DNA from 3 places in the Paenibacillus sp. cl141a genome. Region 3 is predicted to be linked to each of the others. Evidence: riboswitches for the same ligand, from Rfam matches in the RefSeq annotation. Region 3 holds a riboswitch; each other region holds the start of a gene.
What was found. A riboswitch is a leader RNA that binds a small molecule or an ion and turns the genes downstream of it on or off. The one in region 3 is predicted to bind cyclic di-AMP.

Region 1 (3,602 bases), on a different contig from region 3:
ATGCTGTTGTATCCGCCGTTCGACTTGGCGGCCCCTCCGCCCCGCTTCAGCCATTGTCCGGTCAAAGCGGGAAGCGCGGCAATGCTGCGCACCGTCAAGCCGCCGTTGTCGTGATGCTGAAGACCGTTGCCGATATGGATGTAGGAGGTATCGGCCCGCCGTAGAGTTCGGCCAATTTCTCGATATCCTCGATCGAGATGCCGGTAATGGAAGAAACGTACTCCGGCGTGTATTCTTTGACGTGCTCGCGCAAGGCTTCATGGCCAATCGTATACTTCCGGAGGAATTCTTCATTCACCATGCCGTCGCGGAACATGATGTGCATGAGGCCGACGGCCAGCGCCGCATCCGTGCCTGGATACAGCGGAATGAACCAGTCGGCCCATTGCCCCGTCTGATTCTTGTGGACATCGATCACAACGACCTTGGCACCGGCTTTGCGCGCTTTCTCTGCAATCACCATCTGGTGCATATTGGTGCTGACGATGTTGCCGCCCCAGACGAGGATGACGTCGGCTCGTACGGTGTCCTCCGGAACGGTTCCCCCATTAAACCCCATCACCGATTTCCAGCCCTCATTGCCCGCGGAATTGCAGATCGACTGCTTCAGGCGGCTGGCACCCAGCCTGTTGAAGAATCTGCGGTCCATGCCGTCGACGCTCAATATCCCCATATTGCCGTAGAAGCTGTAAGGCAGGATGCTCTCGGAACCGTATTCCTCGATCAAGTCCTTATAGCGTCCCGCAATCTCCTGAATGGCTTCGTCCCAGCTGATCCGCTCGAAGGCGCCCTCTCCCTTGGGACCTACCCTTCGCAGCGGATAGAGCACGCGTTCCGGATGGTACACCCGGTGTGCCATATTACGGACTTTATTGCAGATGGCTCCCTGCGTAATCGGATGCTCCGGATTACCGGTCACCTTGACGATTTTTCCGTTCTCTTTATGCAGCAGCAGGCCGCATGTATCGGGACAATCCAACGGACATACCGCCGGAAATACGCCGTTTTCCTGATGAATCATCGCTTGAGTCATTTCGTAATTCCCCCTTTTGCTCGGCTGCATCATATCCCTTTATCTTAAAAGAAAATCGGGGTTCCAGTAAAGTCATACATTTTTTTCTAATCAGGTGATTCACTTTTCTTCCCCCAGGGTATATTCCTATCAAGAGCAAAGAAGAGGAACCCAGACCCTTTCTCTTCCTTGCCGAATCATGGACCACTCCCAAAAAAATTCGCCATGCCAGTGTCTCCTCCCCCGAGACCGGCATGGCGAATTTGTTTATATGGCATCCTCCCAGTGACCGATGTCCCCACACCTAAACCTCCATATTATAGAAACTCGTGATTTTCGCAGAAAACATGCAAAATAAAAAGCCTGTCAAAGCCAGGTCGTTATGTAAGCGCTTATCTGTCATTTTTTATAAATAATTCTGTTCGAATGATCGTTGAAGGATGTTTTACAAACGATTGGAGCAGGCGTAATATACTATTCAGCTTCGAAAACATTCTTCATATTCACATGACATTCGCTTAATTTCCATGATGGAAAGCGGGGGAACCAACCGTATGGAGGGATACCTATAGGATCCTTCATCCATACTATGGGGTGAATCCTGATTCATTCGCGTACGTACGCCGCGATGGAGTCAGGTAGGGCGACTCTCACCGCCCGAATCCGACAGCTAACCTCGTCAGCGTTGATCGGGAGGGTTGTGAACTTGTGATCAAACACAGGGTTCTAACCTGTGTTTTTTGTTTGCCAAAAATCAGCATAGGAATGGCGACCGTTCCTATGTCCAGCTCATAAAAAACACCGATAGAAGTCCGTTCAGTAAGCTTCTACCATGAACTTAATCTTAAGCGGCGGTGAAAACAACCATGTTATCCTCAATCAAGCGCTTCCTCATCGGAAGACCGCTTAAATCAACGGAATTAGGCGAACAAAAGCTGAATAAAACCAAGGCCCTGGCCATCCTATCATCCGATGCGTTATCGTCCGTGGCTTATGGCCCGGAACAAATCCTCATTGTGTTGATGACCGTCGGAGCAGCTGCCTATTGGTATTCCATACCGATTGCCGTCGGCGTCCTGGTCTTATTGCTGGCACTTATCCTGTCGTACAGACAAATTATTTTCTCCTATCCGCACGGCGGCGGCGCATATGTCGTGTCCAAACGGAATTTGGGCATGTACCCGGGGCTGGTGGCCGGCGGTTCCTTGCTCGTGGACTATATCCTGACGGTTGCGGTCAGCGTGTCGGCCGGGACGGATGCGATCACGTCGGCTTTTCCGGAATTGCACGCCTATAATCTGCCGATCTCCATCGTGTTCGTTCTATGCTTGACCGTATTGAATTTAAGAGGGGTCACGGAGTCGGCCTCCATATTGGCTTATCCGGTTTACCTGTTCGTCCTTGCGTTATTCATCCTGATCGGGGTGGGGATATTCAATATTGCCACAGGCCATGCATCTCCGGACCTTCACACGCCGATCGGCACGCCCGTAGCCGGGCTGAGCTTGTTCCTGCTCCTGCGCGCATTTGCCTCGGGCAGCTCCGCCCTGACCGGCGTGGAGGCGATTTCCAACGCCATTCCGAATTTCAAAGACCCGGCCCCGAATAACGCGGCCAAAACCTTGGTGGCGATGGGATCGCTGCTGGCCCTGTTATTTTCGGGCATCGTCTTCCTGGCTTATTACTATGGGGTCAGTCCCAGCGAACAAGTCACGGTCGTTTCCCAAATTGCCGAGCATACCTTCGGGCGAAATGCGCTTTATTACTTCATACAAGGGACAACGGCCTTAATTCTGATCCTCGCCGCCAACACCGGGTATTCCGCTTTTCCCCTGTTGGCCGTCAATCTGGCGAAGGATAAGTTCATTCCTAGAATGTTCACCGTCCGCGGCGACCGTCTGGGATATTCAAACGGAATCATTATTCTTGGATTTTTCTCCATTCTGCTGCTGCTGGCTTTCGAAGGCAAAACCGAGCATCTGATTCCGCTGTATGCCGTCGGCGTGTTTATCCCGTTTACCCTCTCCCAGACGGGGATGATGGTGAAATGGATCCGCGAAAAGCCCGAAGGCTGGATCGTCAAGCTGATCATTAACACCACCGGCGCATGCATCAGCTTTATCGTGACCATGATCTTTTTCTTTACGAAATTCGCCCAGGTGTGGACCGTCCTGATATTCCTGCCGCTGATCATCTGGATTTTCACCCGGATCCGCAAGCATTACGAGGCGGTAGCGGACCAGCTCCGGATTACGACCTGCGAGCCGGTTAAGCCGATTGAGGGGAATGTCATCATCCTGCCTGTGGCAGGAATCACGCATGTGGTGGAGAACTCGCTGAATTACGCCAAATCGCTGGGAGCGGGCCAAATCATCGCAGTGTACGTGCCGTTCGAGCGGGAGGAGGAAGTCGCCTTCCAGGAAAAATGGAAAAAGTGGCAGCCGGACATCCGGCTGGTGACGCTGCACTCGCCTTATCGGAGCATCATTCAGCCGCTGACGAAATTCATCGATACCGTGCAGCGCAAGGCAAGCGAATCCGACTATCAGGTTACCGTCGTCATTCCGCAGTTCATTCCCAAGAAGGGCTG
Region 2 (3,602 bases), on a different contig from region 3:
CACCGCTTGCGGCAGTATAATGCTCCGCCAGGTCTGGGATTTCGTGTAGTTCAGTGCGGTTGCGGCTTCCCACTGTCCTTTCGGCACCCCTTCAATGCCGGAACGGTATACCTCCGACAGATACGTGCTGTAATGCAGCCCCAGGCCGATGACTCCCGCATAGAAGGCCGGAATCGAAATGCCCGTCAGCAGCGGCAAGCTGTAATACAGAAAGAACACCTGTACCAGCAAGGGGGTATTGCGAATAAATTCTATGATTCCTTTGGTGATGAGCGACAAGGGCTTAAATGTACTCCGCGCGGCAAAGGCAAGCAGCAGTCCGATAATCAATGCCACCACAAAAGCACAGAGCGTGACCCATACCGTCATTTTTAATGCACTCAGAAGCTGCGGCAGTATTTCAAACACATATTTCCAATCCCACATCCGCTACAGCCTCCCCGCGGTCAGTTTGCGCTCCAGCAGTCGAACCGCCATCGAGACGAGCGTGGCGATGACAAAATACATGAGGAGCAGAAGCACCAGAATCTCAGTCGTCCAGGAGATGTAATTGTTGCGGAGCACCATCGCCTGATACGTTAAATCCGCCATCGTGATGAAATAAACGAGCGAGGTGGATTTGATGAGTTCCACAAGCTGATTCCCGAACGGGGGAAGCATTCGCAGGGACGCTTGGGGCAGTATAACGTTCCACAGCCTCTGCCAAGGCTTCATGTTAAGCGCCACGGCAGCTTCCCACTGTCCTTTCGGAACGGCCAGCACCGCGCTGCGAACAATCTCGGAGCCGTACGCGCCGAAGTTAAGTCCGATCGCGAGAATCGCCGCCAGCATTTTCGGAAGCTCGATGCCGATGAACGGAAGGGCAAAATACAACCAGAAGAGCTGCACCAGCAAGGAGGTTCCCCGAAAGATTTCGACGTACACGGCCGTCGCCGTGCGGACGATCCACAGCTTCGACAGCCGGCACAATCCGGCTGCAAAGGACATCGCGATGGCCAGGATGGCTGAAAAGAACGCGACGATCATCGTGATCTCTGCTCCTTTGAGCAGCGTTGGAAGAAAATCGATCCAAGAATTCGGCATGCTATTCCCCGCAGAGCGCAGCGGCTGTCATCTCACCCGGGAGCTCTTCTTCCGTAAACCCGAACGCTTGCAAAATTTCCAGCAGCTCGCCCGACTCCTTCATCTTTTCAAGCTCTGCATTATAAGCCTCCTGGAACTCGGTATCCGCTTGGCGGAAAGCCGTAGCCCCGTAACCGCGAACGCTTTCGCCGTCGATGACCGGCTGCTCGAAATCATCCACGCGTTCGATGCTGTCGTCGCTGGCTGAATCCAGCATCGCCTGCAGGGACGGCCCCGTCATGGTAATCGCCTGCACCCGATCGGCCTGGAGGGCGCTGATCGCCGAAGCCTGGTCAGGGACCTGTACGATCCGGTCCGCAGGAATGCCCGACTTCTCCATGTAGCCGATTTCGACCGCGCCGGTCATGACGGCCACCTTGGCCTGCTCATTCTTGGCAATGTCCTCATAGCTTCCGAGTTCCATCGGATTCCCTTGCTTTACCGCAAGGGCTTCCCCGATGCTGTACTCCGGATTCGCGAACAGGACGGCAGAGCATCGGTCCGGATTTATGAACATGCCTGCCGTGATCAGATCAAACCGATCGGCCTGCAATCCGGCGACCAGCGAACCGAATTCCGTTAGCTCCCCTCTCATCTCCTTGATGCCAAGACGCTCCAGAATAACGCGGGCAATCTCAACCGCCTCGCCCGTGAGCTCCCCATTGGCTTCTTTGTAGGCATACGGCTTCTCGTTCGCAAACCCTACGGTGATATATCCCTGCTCGATGGCTCGATCCAGCGTACTTCCTTTGTCGCCGCAAGCCGCGAGCAATACCACCATCATCACGGACAACACCAGCACAACCACTTTCTTCAAAACCTTCCACAACCTTTCGTAATAGCTTTTCAATTTCTTAAAAAAAACGGCATGACGAATTTATCCGTGTTAGCACATGTGTTAACTTGGATATTTAGACATTCAGATACCTGTGCATGGGACGAGGCTTCAGGGAAGATGATTCATCGGCTTCCTTGCACGCTTTGCCCCCATGCCGTCTGATCGATTCAATTCGTTCCACATTTGCAGACGTTGCCCCTCCTCTGTAATTGAATGCAAAAAGACCACCAAACAGGGGATCTAGACATAGCTCCGCCAGCAGGGGGTCAAAAAATAGAGAAAAGGCCCCTATAGAGAATAAAGGGCCTTTTGTATGAACATCCATTATGTATGCAAGACCCATCCACTGCTGACGAGGTTAGCTGACGGACTCGGGTAAGATGGTACCCTACACTCGTGAATTCCAAGTGACTCGCCCCTGGTGAAACTGGTTCCCCCGCTTTCCGGAATATGTATGCCGGAAACTAAGCGTGTGTTCATGATAAAGGGAAGCACAGGAAAAGTCAAACCCCTTTAACCGCTTTTTCTGGAAATTCAGAAGTAAAAATACCGTTTTTTCAACGAGGATATCGAGCCTTTTGAACACCTTGTTTAAGGCTGTCCATACACCGGATTGGTCATGGAATCCATGCTCCATTTTCCGCTATATAGCAGGCATTTGACGGGTCATGCGGAAATCGTTCATGCCATATATGTTTTATGTCATGAAAGAGCCCCGGATTAGGCAGTCTGCCCGTATGAAATACGGGACCGAAAAAAAATTTTGAAACACTCCATAAATAAGTCTGATAACAACGCCTGGAATGACTTGAAAAAAAGCCTCGATGCTTAGCATCAGGGCTTTTCTCATCATACTGCGGTATAGCCGCCATCCACCAGCAGGCTCGTGCCCGTAATGAAGGAGGCATCTTCACTGGCAAGGAACAACACCGCTTTGGCCACTTCTTCCGGCTGTCCCAAACGGCCCATCGGATGAAGGCCGACCAGGTGCTGCGTGATCGCTTCCGTTCTTCCCTTGATCAGCGGCGTATCGATATATCCCGGACACACGGCATTGATTCGGATTCCTTTGGAGGCATAGTCTGCGCTGAGCGACTGGGTTAACAGCTTGACGCCTCCCTTAGCCGAAGCATAGGCGGTTACCCCTGCTTTTCCGACATGGCTATGGATCGAGCCGCAGTTTACGATTGCCCCTCCGGTTCCTTGGGACAGCATTTGCTGAATAACATACTTATCGCACAGGAAGACCCCTGTCAGATTAATATCAATCGTTCTCTGCCAGTTATCCATCGTTAACTGATCGGCAGGAGCATCATGGGCAATGCCTGCATTGGCGAACAATACATCGACACGGCCAAAATGCTGCACCGTCTGATCCACCATTTTTGCGACTTCCTGCTCTTGGGTTACATCCGTTTTGACGAACAGCGCTTCGAAGCCGACTCCTCTCAATTCGTCGGAAACCGCTTGGCCCTGGTCGGAATAATCCGCGATAACGACCTTGGCTCCCTCTTTTGCAAAAAGTCTGACTGCCGCTTCGCCAATCCCGCTGGCGCCCCCCGTCACAATGACAACCTTGGAATCAAATTTCATGCGTTGATCACTCCTATGTTGTAAATTCATCAACCGGCTATCCATTCAT
Region 3 (3,602 bases):
TTGAGCCCGTCTTCTTTATGCCATAGCCCGCTGCCGCCGACAAGGGAGAAATAGAGCAGGGCGGAGAAAACGAGCGAATAGACGGCATAGAAAATCATCATCCCGAGCACGCCGGTTTGCGACATGCCTTCGGATTTGAAAACGGGAATCAGATTGTACGTATTCAGCATCTGAATGACGAACAGCAGCGCCGATAAGAACAGGCCGCGCTTAAACGAGGTGTAGGCTCTGGTCTTCACGCTGTACACAATTGCAAGAATGCCCAGGATAAGGGTGAACAGTCCGTACCCTGCGAGCGTCAGCAGCGTGGCATCCTGCGTCTGCTTGTTGACATAAGCGGAGTGGGCGGCCGGGACCGAGAAGGAGGGCTCGTAAGAGCGCAATTTCCCCTGCTCGAAGGTGAAGCGGTGCTCCAGCCTGGAGTCCCCGATCCTGGATTCAGGGTCCACATATTGGAGACGGGGCTCCCCTTCCTTCGTAACCAGCTCCAGATTCGACAGGTCATAACCCGCCCGCTGAAGCCATGGCTCGGCCAGCGCCTGCTTCTCGGCCAATGTCATGCCGTCCTCAACGACGAGCAGCATCTGCTTCTGAATCTCGCCCTTGTTCAGCTCGATCCGGTCATAGCTGGAGCGGGCATAATCATACGAGAATCCGACGACCCCCGAATTCTGCATGTGCACGTCCACATTGAGGGCATCGCCTCCAGGCTCGCTGAAGCGAACGCGGTATACGTCATAGGGATATTTGGCTTCATAGGTTTTGTTATATTCCGAAAGCCTCTTCTCCTTCGCCAGATATCCGTAAAGTTCCGATTTGGATTGATATGTAACCAAGGCTTCGTCCGTGTCCGCAGCCGCAAACTGCAGATGCTCCTGAGCAAACCTTGAAGCTGCCTGCCGAGCCTGCTCCTTGGAAATAATATCCGGCGAGGCCATCTCGGTATCGTCCGGATTCGCCCACGGAAATACCTGAAATAATAGGAACAGAATCAGGCCGACTGCGGCAGGCGCGATGAGCTGCTTCAGATTGGGCTTCAGCTTCAAGGGCTCTCTTGCACGATTCATGAAACTCCTCCTCTAAGAAAGTTGATACTCCCACTGGTATTCGATATGTCTGATTAAGAACGCATAGAGTCAATATAACATAGTATGAAAGCCATAAGCAGCTTATCCCAATTATCGGAATATTGAAATAAATCGATGAAAATGAATGAAAGGTTTCGAAAACGTTAGAGAACCCTACGCTTGTATTCTTGAATATGCCCAATTCGCGCTCTTTTAAAGATATTTCGGGCGAAAAACGGCATTGGGTTACGTACCGGATTGAGTTATAATCACATCATGCTTGAAGGAACCGAATATTCCAGCCGAATTTCGTAATGAAAATGGGGGAACCATGTAATTGGGGTGAATTTCATTATTCCCGGAATAATGAATAGGGCGACCTGTGGAAATGCCCGAATCCGTCAGCTAACCTCGTAGGCTGTTGCACAGGAACCAGACCGAAAGGCACTGCGTTTTCCAGTGTCTTTTTTCGTTGATTTTTTTAAAGAAGGTGTCCGATTGAACGCTAAATTGCACTGGCTTACATTGTCTCCGCCTCAAATTCTCGTGCTTGGTTTTGCGGCCATCATCTTCATCGGGACCGGGCTGTTAATGCTGCCAATCTCGACGACGACGGGCGAACCGCTTGCATTTATTGATGCCTTGTTCACTTCGACCTCGGCAACGTGCGTAACGGGCCTGGTCGTGGTGGATACAGGAACGACATTCAGTTCCTTCGGAGAAGTCGTGATCATGCTGCTGATTCAGATGGGCGGGCTCGGATTCATGACGATGGCTACTTTATTCGCCTTGGTTCTGAAGAGGCGCATATCGCTCAAAGACCGTCTAATCTTGCAGGAAGCGATGAATCAGTCCTCGATGGAAGGCATCGTAAGGCTGATACGCAGAGTATTGCTGTACTCGCTTGTCATCGAGGCCTGCGGCGCAGTCCTTTTATCGGTTCGTTGGGCGTTTGATATGCCGCTGGGCCGGGCGATATATTACGGTGTTTTTCATGCGGTGACGATGTTTAACAATGCCGGCTTCGATTTGTTTGGCGATTTTCGGAGTTTGACCGGGTATGTATACGATCCGGTAGTCAACTTCGTCGTGATGTTCTTGATTGTTTCCGGGGGCATTGGATTTATTGTGCTGTCCGATCTGATCGATTACCGAAAACAGCGGAGGCTCTCCCTGCACTCCAAGGTGGTGCTCACGATGACGGCTGCCTTGCTTGCGGTCGGATTTATCGTCATTCTCATATTTGAATTTACCAATCCGAGAACGCTGGGTTCCCTAAACTGGGGCGGGAAATTCTTCGGCGCGTTATTCCAATCCGTAACGCCGCGTACGGCGGGAGCGAATACTATAGATATTACGGGGCTCAGACAGGCAACGCAATTTTTTATCGTTATTCTGATGTTTATCGGAGCATCTCCAGGGTCAACCGGCGGCGGCATCAAAACCACGACCTTTACCATTATGGTAGGCGCGGTCATTGCGATGATGCGCGGGCGGGAAGACATCGTCATGTTCCGTTATCGCCTGGCCCAGGAGCGGGTGCTGAAGGCACTGACCATTGCCTTGCTGGCCCTGCTGCTCGTTCTTACCGTCTCGATGATTCTGTCGACGACAGAGGAAGGGGACTTCCTGGAGATTCTATTCGAAACGACATCCGCCTTCGGTACGGTGGGTCTCTCCATGGGCTTAACGCCCGATTTGACCGTGTTCGGCAAGATCCTGATCAGCCTTACGATGTTTGCGGGTCGATTGGGACCTTTGACGCTTGCTTATGCACTGGGGCCGAAAAAGGGTAAAGAATTATATCGTCATCCGGAAGGCAAAATGATAATTGGATAAGGGGTACAGGAGAGCCATGAAACCAAAGCAATTTGCAATCATCGGTTTGGGGCGATTTGGCGCCAGTCTGGCGCTGGAGTTGATGGAACAGGGATATGAAGTGCTCGGCATCGACCGGAACGAAGAGGTCGTCGAGGACATGAGCGAGCTGCTGACCCATACGGTGGTGGCGGACGCGACGGATGAGGAAGTGCTTAAATCACTTGGCATCCGCAACTTCGACTGCGGGATCGTTGCGATCGGGAACGACATTCAGATGAGCATCCTCTCCGCCATCCTGTTGAAAGAGCTGGGTGTCGCGATGGTCGTTGCGAAGGCGATTTCGGTGCTGCACGGCCGGGCGCTGGAGAAGCTTGGCGTGGACCGGGTCATCTTTCCCGAGCGGGATATGGGGATCCGGGTAGCGCACCAGCTCGTGACGCCAAACCTGCTTGATTATATCGAATTATCCAAGGACTATCTGATTGTGGAGATGACAGTCACGGACTGCATGGACGGAAAAACGCTGAGCGAGCTTAATACGAGGGTCCGGTACGGCGTCAGCGTGGTGGCGCTGAATAAACAGTCCGGCATTATCGTAGCTCCGACGGCCATGGACGTCGTGAACTCCGGCGACATTATGGTCGTCATCGGCTCCAATGACAACGTGGACCGCTTTGAGTCCGAAGTCGTGAATATGCTCGAAAAATAAATATA

Region 1: linked by a shared signal. The riboswitch ahead of BMX45_RS11850 (APC family permease) and the one ahead of BMX45_RS05380 (TrkH family potassium uptake protein) in region 3 are both predicted to bind cyclic di-AMP.
Region 2: linked by a shared signal. The riboswitch ahead of ehuB (ectoine/hydroxyectoine ABC transporter substrate-binding protein EhuB) and the one ahead of BMX45_RS05380 (TrkH family potassium uptake protein) in region 3 are both predicted to bind cyclic di-AMP.

Annotation. Positions count from the first base shown of each region.
Region 1 covers NZ_FNZO01000003.1:415,993-419,594, reverse strand. Annotated here, with positions in the region: partial or broken gene BMX45_RS11855 (molybdopterin-dependent oxidoreductase) at 1-1,021, opposite strand, end outside; cyclic di-AMP (ydaO/yuaA leader) riboswitch at 1,518-1,713, shown strand; gene BMX45_RS11850 (APC family permease) at 1,879-3,602, shown strand, end outside.
Region 2 covers NZ_FNZO01000013.1:169,206-172,807, forward strand. Annotated here, with positions in the region: gene ehuD (ectoine/hydroxyectoine ABC transporter permease subunit EhuD) at 1-426, opposite strand, end outside; gene ehuC (ectoine/hydroxyectoine ABC transporter permease subunit EhuC) at 430-1,083, opposite strand; gene ehuB (ectoine/hydroxyectoine ABC transporter substrate-binding protein EhuB) at 1,085-1,906, opposite strand; cyclic di-AMP (ydaO/yuaA leader) riboswitch at 2,295-2,441, opposite strand; gene BMX45_RS26945 (SDR family NAD(P)-dependent oxidoreductase) at 2,810-3,553, opposite strand.
Region 3 covers NZ_FNZO01000002.1:65,405-69,006, forward strand. Annotated here, with positions in the region: gene BMX45_RS05375 (CPBP family intramembrane glutamic endopeptidase) at 1-1,067, opposite strand, end outside; cyclic di-AMP (ydaO/yuaA leader) riboswitch at 1,358-1,502, shown strand; gene BMX45_RS05380 (TrkH family potassium uptake protein) at 1,566-2,906, shown strand; gene BMX45_RS05385 (potassium channel family protein) at 2,923-3,597, shown strand.